DNA from 3 places in the Sphaerisporangium aureirubrum genome. Region 3 is predicted to be linked to each of the others. Evidence: riboswitches for the same ligand, from Rfam matches in the RefSeq annotation. Region 3 holds a riboswitch; each other region holds the start of a gene.

Region 1 (3,266 bases), on a different contig from region 3:
CGAATCCGGTGTTCCACGGGTCGGTGAAGTTCTGCAGCTTGGCGGTGAGGCCCGCCTTGCTGATCTTCTGCGTGAAGTCGAACGCGGTCTTGACCGCGGGGTTCTTGTCGGCGATCAGCTGCTGGTTCTTGTCGAAGTAGGTGACGTTGCCGTTCTTGGCGGCCTCCTGCGACAACACCACGTTGTAGATGGTGTTGACGCTGTCGACGAACTTCGCGCCCTTGGCCTTGCCCTGGAACTGCTGGCCGACCTTGATGAAGTCGTCCCACGTCTTCCACAGCCCGGACACCTCGGCCCGGTCGGTGGGCAGGCCCGCCTTCTCGAACAGGTCGGTGCGGTAACAGATGCTCATGCCGCCGACGTCGGTGCCGAGGGCGAAGAGCTTGCCGTCGGCGTTGATGCCGTTCTCCCACTTCCACGCGGGGAAGTCGGCCTGGCGGCTCTGCACGCCGTACTGGCTGAGGTCGGTGAAGAACTGGGGACGGGCCTTGGCCAGACCCATGCCGCCCTCGTCGATGCCGACGACGTCGCCGGCACCGGTGCCCGACTGAAGCCACTGCAGCATCTGCGGCCAGTACACGTTCTCGAAGCTATCGGTCAGGTTGTTGTACTTGACCTGGACGTTCGGGTGTTCCGCGTTCCACTTCTCCACTGCGGCCTTGTAGCCGAAGTTGGTGCCTCCGCCGAAGGTCTGCAGAGTAAGGGTGATCTTCTCCGGCGCCGCTGACGACGCGCCGCCTCCTTCGCCGGAGCCTCCGCCGGACGAGCATGCGGCAGTGATGCCAAGCGCGACCGTCATCACCGATGCGACCGCGAGCATCCTGCCGCGGCGCATTGTGTTCATCATTCCGGACCCCTCTCAAGGTGGTTGCCCGATCATTGGGAGATGCATCGAGGGCCGGCCCCGACAGTCGGGCCCCGCGATGTGCTGGATCCCTCAGTCGTGAACCGCGGGTGGCATGGTCCCGCGGGCGAGATTTGGGAGCGCTCCCACGAAGGGTCCCCGACGGGCAACGCTGGCGTCAATATGCCGAAACCTAACTGTTACTCCTGAGGTTCCCAGAAGCATGGAATGTGATGATAAGCGGCAAAAAGGCCATTGCCGGTATTGGGAGCGCTCCCATCGCTACCGGCACAGTCCTCCGCAAAAGACAGACAAGAAGGTGCCGCCGCACGGCCGGTTGCGGGCTGGTTCGGCCGTGCGGCGGCGGGAAGGGCGGGCGTCCCTGGGAGTGGGTGATCTGGAACGCCCGCCCGGTTCGTGCGGGGGGTCCGCGGTCAGGCCGCCGCGTAACTCGGGTAGCCGTAGCCGGCCACCTGGTAGGTCGGGCGGGTGCGGATCTCGACCACGCCGTTCCCGGTGTTGCCCTCGACGGTCTTGATGGTGCCGTCACCGTTGTCCTGGACGACGAACCCGACGTGGTCGATGCCGTCGATGCCGCCGCCGTTCCAGTCGAAGAACACCACGGCGCCGGGCTTGGGTGCGGTGCCCCAGCGGCCCTGGGCCTCGAACCACTTGGCGTGCTGGACGGTGTAGGCGTCCTGGCCCATCGTGTCCTGGATGCCGAGCTGCTCGCCGACCCAGGAGACGAACATGTCGCACCACGCCGCGTTGGCGTAGTCCGAGATCTTGCCGGTGTCACGGGCGATGGTCTGCTGCGCCCGGGGGCTCGCCATGTACCATGCCTGGAACTTGGTGCCACCCCCCGCGCTGTCCTCGGAGATGCCGACCTGGGACTCGGCCAGGCGGAGCACCTGCTCGGCGGTGACCTTGCTCACCGAGCGAGGCTCGCCGTGCGCCTCGGCGGAGGCGACCTTGGCGATGGCGTCGGACGGCGGGCCGTCGGCGTGGGCGAGCGCGGTTCCGGTGACCACCTGGGCCATGACGAGGCCACCGAGGGCCAGCCCGATCACGCGATGTCGTGGGGCGTCCATGAGTCGCTGCGTGAACGTTGACAAAGGGAGAGCTCCTTCTTCCAAAGGCGCCTACCGGGTTAGCTGACGGGTTCGGGCCTGGAAGTCGCCCTACGGCGCGCCTGTGGGAACGGCGCTCCGATTCACCCCGGAAAGGTGGGTCCCCGGCTCCGCGTGGGAGCGGACTCGGCGTCCGGAGCGTGATGGCGGGAGATGGATCTCCGCGGCGGACCTGTCTCGCTCCGGCCTGCTCCCGGACCAGGAAGTTACCTGTTCAGGCGTTTCCTAGACCAGGAGTCCCCTCACAGTAATACATCGGACAAAGAGGCGCAAACAGGACAAACCACTTAGGCTGCTCCGGCCTGGAGACGGCAAACCTATGGGCCTCACCAGGGGCCCCGCGCCGCATGACCTTCGCCTGTTGTCCGCCGTTCACCGGACGTTACCCGCCGCGTAGGGTCGTGGCACTAGGTTGCCTACGTCGTGAACGTCTCATTACCCGGCGTGGAGAGGATCGGTCGAAGCCGCGTGCGGGAGCAGGGGTCGGCCGTCGCCTGGGTGGAGTCGCCCCTCCAGCTGCTCTGCGCGGTCGAGGCGAGGTACGCCGGAGTGGTGGGGCCCGGTCTCCAGGTGATGGCCAGGGCGAAGTTGCCGGGGCTGCGGGTGACCCGCAGGGAGCTGGCGTCCCTCGCGCTGCCCGAGGGCCTGCGCCTGGACACCGCCGAGGAGCGCATGCCCCGGCCGGGCCGCCGCGAGTCCTGGGTGCTCGGCGACGCCTTCTCCGGCCGCATGCAGCTCACCGCGCTCGGCTCCGTGCCGCGCCGCATGGTCGTGGTCGACGACGGCCTCGCCACCATCCGCCTGCTCGAACTGCTCACCGCCCGGCCGGGCACGCCCCTGCTGCGCGCCCGCGCCGACGCCACCTGGTCGCGCCGGGCCCTCGGCACCGCCGCCGCGCTGCGCCTGCGCGCCGCCGCCCGCGCCGGCAGGCTGACGATATTCACCGCGCTGCCCGTCCCCGCCGCGCTGGCCGCGTCGGTGCGGAGCCTCGGGGCCGAGCTGATCACCCACGACTTCGCCTGGCTGCGCTCCCAGCCCGCCGCCGCGCACCCCCGCCCGCCGGAGAGCACTGTCGTGCTCGGCACCTCGCTGGTGCGCAACGGGCTGATCCACCGGGATCGCTACTTCTCGTGGCTGTTCGCCCTGGAAGGCCCGGTGGCGTACTATCCGCACCGGCGGGAAGATCCCGGAGATCTCGCCGCGGTGCGCGACCATCCCGGGGTCACCGTGTACGACGGCGGAGCGCCGGTCGAGATGACCCTGCGTGACCTGCGGCCGGGCCAGCGCGTGCT
Region 2 (3,266 bases), on a different contig from region 3:
CCCAGCCGGTCGTGGCCGCCGTCTCCAAGTGCGTCATGACCGTCCAGGAGCAGCAGAAGGGCCAGGAGTGCACCTCCGCGCACGTCGCGTCCCCCGCCGCCGTGGCCGGCCTGCGGGCCAACGACAAGATCGTGGCCGTGGGCGGCACCCCGGTCACCAGCTGGGAGCAGGCCACCAAGCTGATCCGTCAGCACGGCGCCGGGCCGATCGCCGTCCAGGTCGAGCGGAACGGCACGCCGCTGACCCTCACCCCGACGCTCATCGCGCAGGACCGGCCCTCGGCGGACGACCCAGCCAAGATCGAGAAGAACGCCGGCTTCCTCGGTGTGAGCCCCGTGGTGGTCGTCGAACGTCAGAACCTCGGCTTCGTCGCCGGCACGATGTGGGACTTCACCGCCCGCACCGCCGCGTCGCTGGCCCGCTTCCCCGAGCGCATCGGCGGCGTCTGGGACGCCGCCTTCAGTGGCGCCAAGCGTGACATCAACAGCCCCGCCAGCATCGTCGGCGCGGGAAGGATCGGCGGCGAGATCGCCGCGTCCGCCGCCCCCCTGGACACCAAGATCATCTCGTTGATCCAGCTGCTCGCCTTGGTGAACCTCGCGATCGGCATGTTCAACCTGGTCCCGCTGCTGCCCCTGGACGGCGGCCAGATCGCCGGCGCCCTGTGGGAGGGCATCAAGCGCGCCTACGCCCGCCTGCGCCGCCGCCCGGCCCCCTCCTACGTCGACATCGCCAAGGCCCTGCCCCTGACCTACGCCGTGGTGGCCGTGCTCCTGGTCATGAGCACCCTGCTCATCTACGCCGACATCGTCAACCCGATCCGCCTGTCCGGCTGACCGGGCCCCATCTGACCGGCCCGTGCCCCGGGCCGGTCAGTACATCGAGATGTGCACGTGGTCGAAGTGGTTGGCAGTGACGCCGCCGCGGTCGGACATGGGGCGCCAGCCGGGGAAGCCCAGGTTGTAGATGCGCTGGCGGTAGATCACGTACTTGACGCCGAGCTTGCCGCCGTTCTTGATGATCCAGGCCGCGATCTCGTTGCCGAGGGCGGCGTCTCCGGCGGCGGGCAGCGCGCCGCCCGAGCTCAGCATGAAGTCGCAGGCGCGGCCGAGCGGGTGCTCGCCGCTGGTCTCCGCGCGGTAGCAGCCGACCGGGAAGCGCAGTGTGAAGTGGCTCCGCACCTCGGCGCGCATCAGCCGGGTGCGCGGGGTGATGTTGTCGCTCCCGGTGGGGAGTTCGGGCGCCCAGGCGCCGTTGGCCCGCTTGCCGGGGGCCGTGGGGATCAGCTTGTCCAGCTTGTCCTTGATCTCGTCGATCAGCTTCTCGGCGTCCTTGCGCTGCCCGGAGACCTCGGTCATGTCGTCCCGCAGCTCGGCGGTGAGCTTCTCGGCGTCGCCCGCGGCCTGCTTGCGGGTGTCGCGGGCGGAGGCGAACCCGCTCAGCCGGGCGCTCTGCTCGGCCTGGAGCTGCTCGAACATCGCGGCGCCGCCGTACCCGGGGGACATCAGCTCGCCCACCAGCCCGAGGCCGCCGGCCTGGTAGCGCAGTTGGGCGATGTCGCGCACTTGCGACTGGGCCAGGGCGTACGCCGCCTCGGCGGACTTCAGCCGGTCGCGCGCCGCCTTCTCGGCGGCCTTGGCCTTGCCGACGGCGACGCGCTTGGCGTTGTACTCGGCGATCAGCTTGTCGATCTTCTTGGTGAGCGACGCGAGCTGGGCCTTGAGTTCCTTCTCGGTGGGCTTGGGGGCGGCGGCTCCCGCCACCGCCTGGCCGGGCACCAGCCCGGCCATGAGCAGAACACACGCGGCCATGACCACGGAACCGCCGGTAGTGCGCGGCAGAGCCTTCTCCTCTCCATCCGCCGACCGGGTTAGCTGACGGGTTCGGGCCGGAGTCGCCCTACCACACGAGGTGGATTCACCCCAGAAACCACTGGGTCCCCGGTTCCCTGGCGAGGCGCCAGGGATTAGGCGTGACCGCCGTTACCGGCGGGAATGGATGGGATGCTAGTACTCTGCAGCGCCTTGTGGCGACTCATCGGACAAATTGGGCGAAACTAGGCATCCCTCAGCATCCGCGCGGCCTCCTCGGGCAGCACGTCGTTGACGAACGCCCCCATCGCCGACTCCGACCCCGCGAGGTACTTCAGCTTCTCCTTGGCCCGCCGGACGCTGAACAGCTCCAGGTGCAGGTACGCCAGATCGCGCCCCTCCCGCACCGGCGCCTGGTGCCAGGCCGCGACGTACGGCATCGGCACCCCGAACAGCCCGTCCAGCCGCCGTAGCACCCCGGTGTACAGGGTGCCGAACTCCGCCCGCTCCTCGGGCTCCAGGGCGTTCAGGTCGGGCACCCGGCGGTTCGGGTAGACGTGCACCTCGAACGGCCAGCGCGCCGCGGCGGGCACGAACGCCGTCCAGTGCTCGCCGGCCGCGACCACCCGCGTGCCCTCCGCCCGCTCGGCCGCCAGCACGTCCGCGAACAGGTCGCCGCCGGTGCGGTCCCGGTACCGCGCGGCGGAGCCGAGCATCTGCCGGGTGCGCGGGGTTAGGTAGGGATAGGCGTAGATCTGCCCGTGCGGGTGGGCCAGCGTGATGCCGATCTCGGCGCCGCGGTTCTCGAAGCAGAACACCTGCTCCACCCCGGGCAGCGCGGACAACTCGGCCGTGCGGTCCGCCCACGCCTGGAGCACCAGATCGACCTGCGCGGGGGAGAGGGCGGAGAACGACGAGTCGTGCCGGGAGGTGAAGCACACCACCTCGCACCGGCCCACGCCGGGCCGTACCTCGCTGAGCCCGCCCACCTGCTCGTACTCGCCCGGCACGAAACTGAAGGACGGGAAGCGGTTCTCGAAGACCGCGACGTCGTAGTCCGCGGCCGGGATCTCGGTGAGCCGCCCCGGCGCCGACGGGCACAGCGGGCACTGGTCGGCCGGGGGGAGGAAGGTGCGGCCCTGCCGGTGCCCGGCGACCGCCACCCACTCGTCCAGCAGCGGGTCGTAGCGCAGCTGCGACGACGGCGGGCGGGGCGGCAGGTCGCGGGTGTCGGGCGCGCCGCGGTCGGCGTCGTCCGCGCGGTCGAAATAGATGAGCTCGCGTCCGTCGGCCAGATGAGTGATCGTGCGTTTCATCCCCCGGCCACCTCGCTTTCCCTCTCGGTGCCGCCGCTCTCCGCGGGGTCGGCCAGGATGAGCGAGCAGTCCCGCTCGGCCAGGGCCTCGCGCGCCTCCTCCGGCAGGCCGGTGTCGCTGATCAGCACGTCGGCCTCCT
Region 3 (3,266 bases):
GTACTCCTGCTGGCCGTAACCCTGCTGCTGGCCGTAGCCCTGCTGGCCCTGCTGGCCCTGCTGGCCCTGGCCATAGCCTTGCTGGGCCTGGCCGTAGCCCTGCTGAGCCTGGCCGTAGCCCTGCTGGCCGTACTGCTGACCCTGCGACTGCTGCGGATATCCCTGACCGTAGGCTCCGGTCCCGCCCTGCTGCTGACCGTATTGGTCCTGCTGGCCGTAGGACTGCTGTCCGTACGACTGCTGCTGCGGGTAGCCGTGTTCCGACGTCGGCTGGGGGCGGTGGACGACTGTGACCTCCGGGTCGAGCCCCGAGCCGGGTCGCTCGGCCTGTTGCCCGTACTGCGGAGGTCCGGATGACGAGTTGTCGTCCGGTTCGTCACGTGGGTACGGCGGCTGTCCGGTGCTCACCGTTTCACCTCACTTCGGCTTCGCATGCGGCAAATGTCAGGCACACATGCTGTGGTGCTGCCCAACGTAGCGACAGCGGGATCAACAGTCACCTTTCCATTCCGTCACCCGGGCCGTCAGGTACGCGGGAGGAGATGGAGGATCATGCGGGTGTTGCCCAGAGTGTTCGGTTTGACGTGTTCCAGATCGAGGAACTCCGCGACGCCCTCATCGTAGGAGTCGAGCAACTCCGCGTACACCTCAGGTGACACGGGTGTGCCCTGGATCTCGGCGAATCCGTGCCTCGTGAAGAACTCGACCTCGAAGGTGAGGCAGAACACCCGGCGCAGCCCCAGCTCCCTGGCGGTGTCGATCAGCGCCGCCACGATGCGGTGCCCGATGCCCCGGCCCCGGCAGCGCACGTCGACCGCCACCGTGCGGATCTCCGCCAGATCCTCCCAGAGCACGTGCAGCGCCCCGCAGCCGACCACTTCGCCGCCCTGTTCGGCGACCCAGAACTCCTGGACGTCCTCGTACAGCGTGACGGTGGTCTTGCGCAGCAGCCGCGGCCCGTCGCCGGAATAGGACGCCACCAGCCGCCCGATGGCGCGGACGTCCGTGGCGCGCGCACGCCGGACCACCAGCTCGCTCCCGGGAGGGACGGACTCCACGACCTGCTCCATGAGGGGTCAGCGTATCCGCAGGCGCCGGGCCACGCCGCCCCGCTCCGGCCCGCACCGGCAATAACGGCCCGCCCCAAAATCCCCCAAGGCCGATACCGGTCGCGTTGGGTAGCCGGTTGACAGCGTGCCGTCGAAACGTGGCAGGGTTCCCGTTATTTCCCAGATCAAGGCTCCACCACCTGCGACTTCATCGCCATGGGAGCGTAAAGCAGGAGTCTTCGCAGCGTAATGCGGGTGCCGCGCCCCGCCCGGCGTGATCGCGCCGTGATGCGCCGGTTGTGATTCCTCTACAGAATTCGTAGTTCTGGTTGAGCAGGAACCTGAGCTGCACTAGTGTCCAGGCTCGATGCCGGTCATCGCCCACGATGACCGGACCGCCTAATCCCGGCCACCTCCGACCATGCCGGGAACCGGGGAACCACACGGCCACCCGCCCGGGACCAAATCCCGGCCGGCCGCCACCCGGGGTGAATCCGAGAGGGAGGAATCGCGATCTCCGCGACCCGCGCACTCGGTAGGGCCACTCCCGCCCGAACCCGTCAGCTAACCCGGTAGGCGACCGAGGAGAGGAGCTCGTTGGTGCACGCTGGGCGCACGCCTGGGAAGAGCACGGGCAGGCACGCCCGCCGAGGCCACAGGTCCCGGCTCGGCGCGGCCGTGACGGCCATGGCGGCTCGCGTCGCCGGATCGGGCCGCACGGAATCACGGCGCCTGCCACGCCGCATCGCCATGGTGACCGTCACCCTGACGGCCCTCACCTTCGGCTCGCCGCTGATGTCCGCGACCGCCGACCCCAAGCCGAGCCTGAACGAGCTCAAGAACCAGGTGGAACGCCTCTACAACGACATCGAGGCGCTGACCGAGCAGTACAACGGCCAGAAGGAGCGCCTGAAGCAGGCGCAGCGCTCGGCCAAGCTCGCCAAGCAGACCCTGGACAAGAGCCAGACCGACCTCGAGGAGAAGCGCCGCAGGGCGGGCCTGTACGCGCAGGACGCCTACATGACCGGCGGCATCGGCTCCTCGCTCGCGCTCGCCATGTCCGGCGACCCTGAGGGCTACCTCGACCGCGCGGCCACCACCTACGCCCTGCAGTTGCAGCAGGGCGAGGAGGTCTCGCAGATCACCAAGGCGATGGACAGCGCCGAGCGCGCCAAGGAGAGCGCCAAGGCCCGTGAGGCCGAGGTCAAGAAGCTCGTCGGCGAACTCGACGCCAAGCGGGACAAGATCCGCGAGCTGGTCACCAAGACCGAGGGCAGCCTGTTCCGCCGGGCCCTGTCACAGGTGGGCGGGTACGGCCGGGCCACCAAGGTGGCCATCCCGATTCCCGGTGAGGGCAAGGCGGCCGAGGCCGCCAAGTGGGCGCTCACCCAGCAGCTCAGGCCGTACGTCTGGGGCGCGGCGGGGCCGAGCTCCTTCGACTGCTCCGGGCTGGTGTTGTGGGCCTACCAGCGGGTCGGCATCAGCCTTCCGCACTACACCGGCGACCAGTGGACGGCGGGTACCCATGTGTCCCGTGAGGACATGCGCCCGGGCGACCTCGTCTTCTTCTACAGCGATCTGCATCACGTGGGCATCTACATCGGTGGCGGCATGATGGTGCACGCCCCCCGCACCGGCGACGTGGTGCGGGTGGCGCCACTGGGCAACAGGCCGTTCGCCGGGGCCGTGCGCATCGCCGACTGATCTCAGATCAGCCGGCGGCGAGCGGCCCAGGCCACCGCCTCGATGGCGGTGGCCACGCCGATCCTGTCGCAGATGCCGCGCAGGCGGCGGCGGACGGTGCGGCCGCTCACATCGAGCCGGCGGCCGACCCGATCCACGGTTACGCCTTTGGCCAGTTCGGCGAGCAGCAGCAGATCATCATCGGTCAGTCCCACGCTGTCTGATCCCGTGGGAATGTCATTTCCCCGGGAAACCAGATCCGGATACGCCATCGGGTGTCCTCTCCCCCACGACGAACTCGGCAACATACTGAATGCTTCGGCCCGCCCGTCAGGAACGGTAAACGCCACGTTGAAAGGTCGTCAAGCACTGACCGCGATACCTGTTACGTTCGTCATTGACATACCACTCCATATGTGAACTACTCATGACATGTTTACGAGCCCGTAGCGGGGCGGCCAGCGGCGATCAAGGGGAGGGACGTCAGCCGGGTGTCGCGCTAGGGTGTGACGGCATGCCTGGTGGGTGGGTGGT

What was found. Region 3 has a riboswitch for cyclic di-AMP ahead of ACFP1K_RS19655 (C40 family peptidase). Riboswitches for the same ligand answer to the same signal wherever they lie in the genome.
Region 1: linked by a shared signal. The riboswitch ahead of ACFP1K_RS05570 (CHAP domain-containing protein) and the one ahead of ACFP1K_RS19655 (C40 family peptidase) in region 3 are both predicted to bind cyclic di-AMP.
Region 2: linked by a shared signal. The riboswitch ahead of ACFP1K_RS27325 (coiled-coil domain-containing protein) and the one ahead of ACFP1K_RS19655 (C40 family peptidase) in region 3 are both predicted to bind cyclic di-AMP.

The regions. Positions count from the first base shown of each region.
Region 1 covers NZ_JBHSRF010000005.1:162,944-166,209, forward strand. The annotation lists gene ACFP1K_RS05565 (ABC transporter substrate-binding protein) at 1-820, opposite strand, end outside; gene ACFP1K_RS05570 (CHAP domain-containing protein) at 1,279-1,959, opposite strand; cyclic di-AMP (ydaO/yuaA leader) riboswitch at 1,969-2,116, opposite strand; gene ACFP1K_RS05575 (hypothetical protein) at 2,443-3,266, shown strand, end outside.
Region 2 covers NZ_JBHSRF010000051.1:20,985-24,250, reverse strand. The annotation lists gene ACFP1K_RS27330 (M50 family metallopeptidase) at 1-836, shown strand, start outside; gene ACFP1K_RS27325 (coiled-coil domain-containing protein) at 873-1,811, opposite strand; cyclic di-AMP (ydaO/yuaA leader) riboswitch at 1,846-1,983, opposite strand; gene galT (galactose-1-phosphate uridylyltransferase) at 2,057-3,127, opposite strand; gene ACFP1K_RS27315 (DeoR/GlpR family DNA-binding transcription regulator) at 3,124-3,266, opposite strand, start outside.
Region 3 covers NZ_JBHSRF010000028.1:3,410-6,675, forward strand. The annotation lists gene ACFP1K_RS19645 (hypothetical protein) at 1-357, shown strand, start outside; gene ACFP1K_RS19650 (amino-acid N-acetyltransferase) at 525-1,070, opposite strand; cyclic di-AMP (ydaO/yuaA leader) riboswitch at 1,436-1,644, shown strand; gene ACFP1K_RS19655 (C40 family peptidase) at 1,650-2,753, shown strand; gene ACFP1K_RS19660 (LuxR family transcriptional regulator) at 2,756-3,004, opposite strand.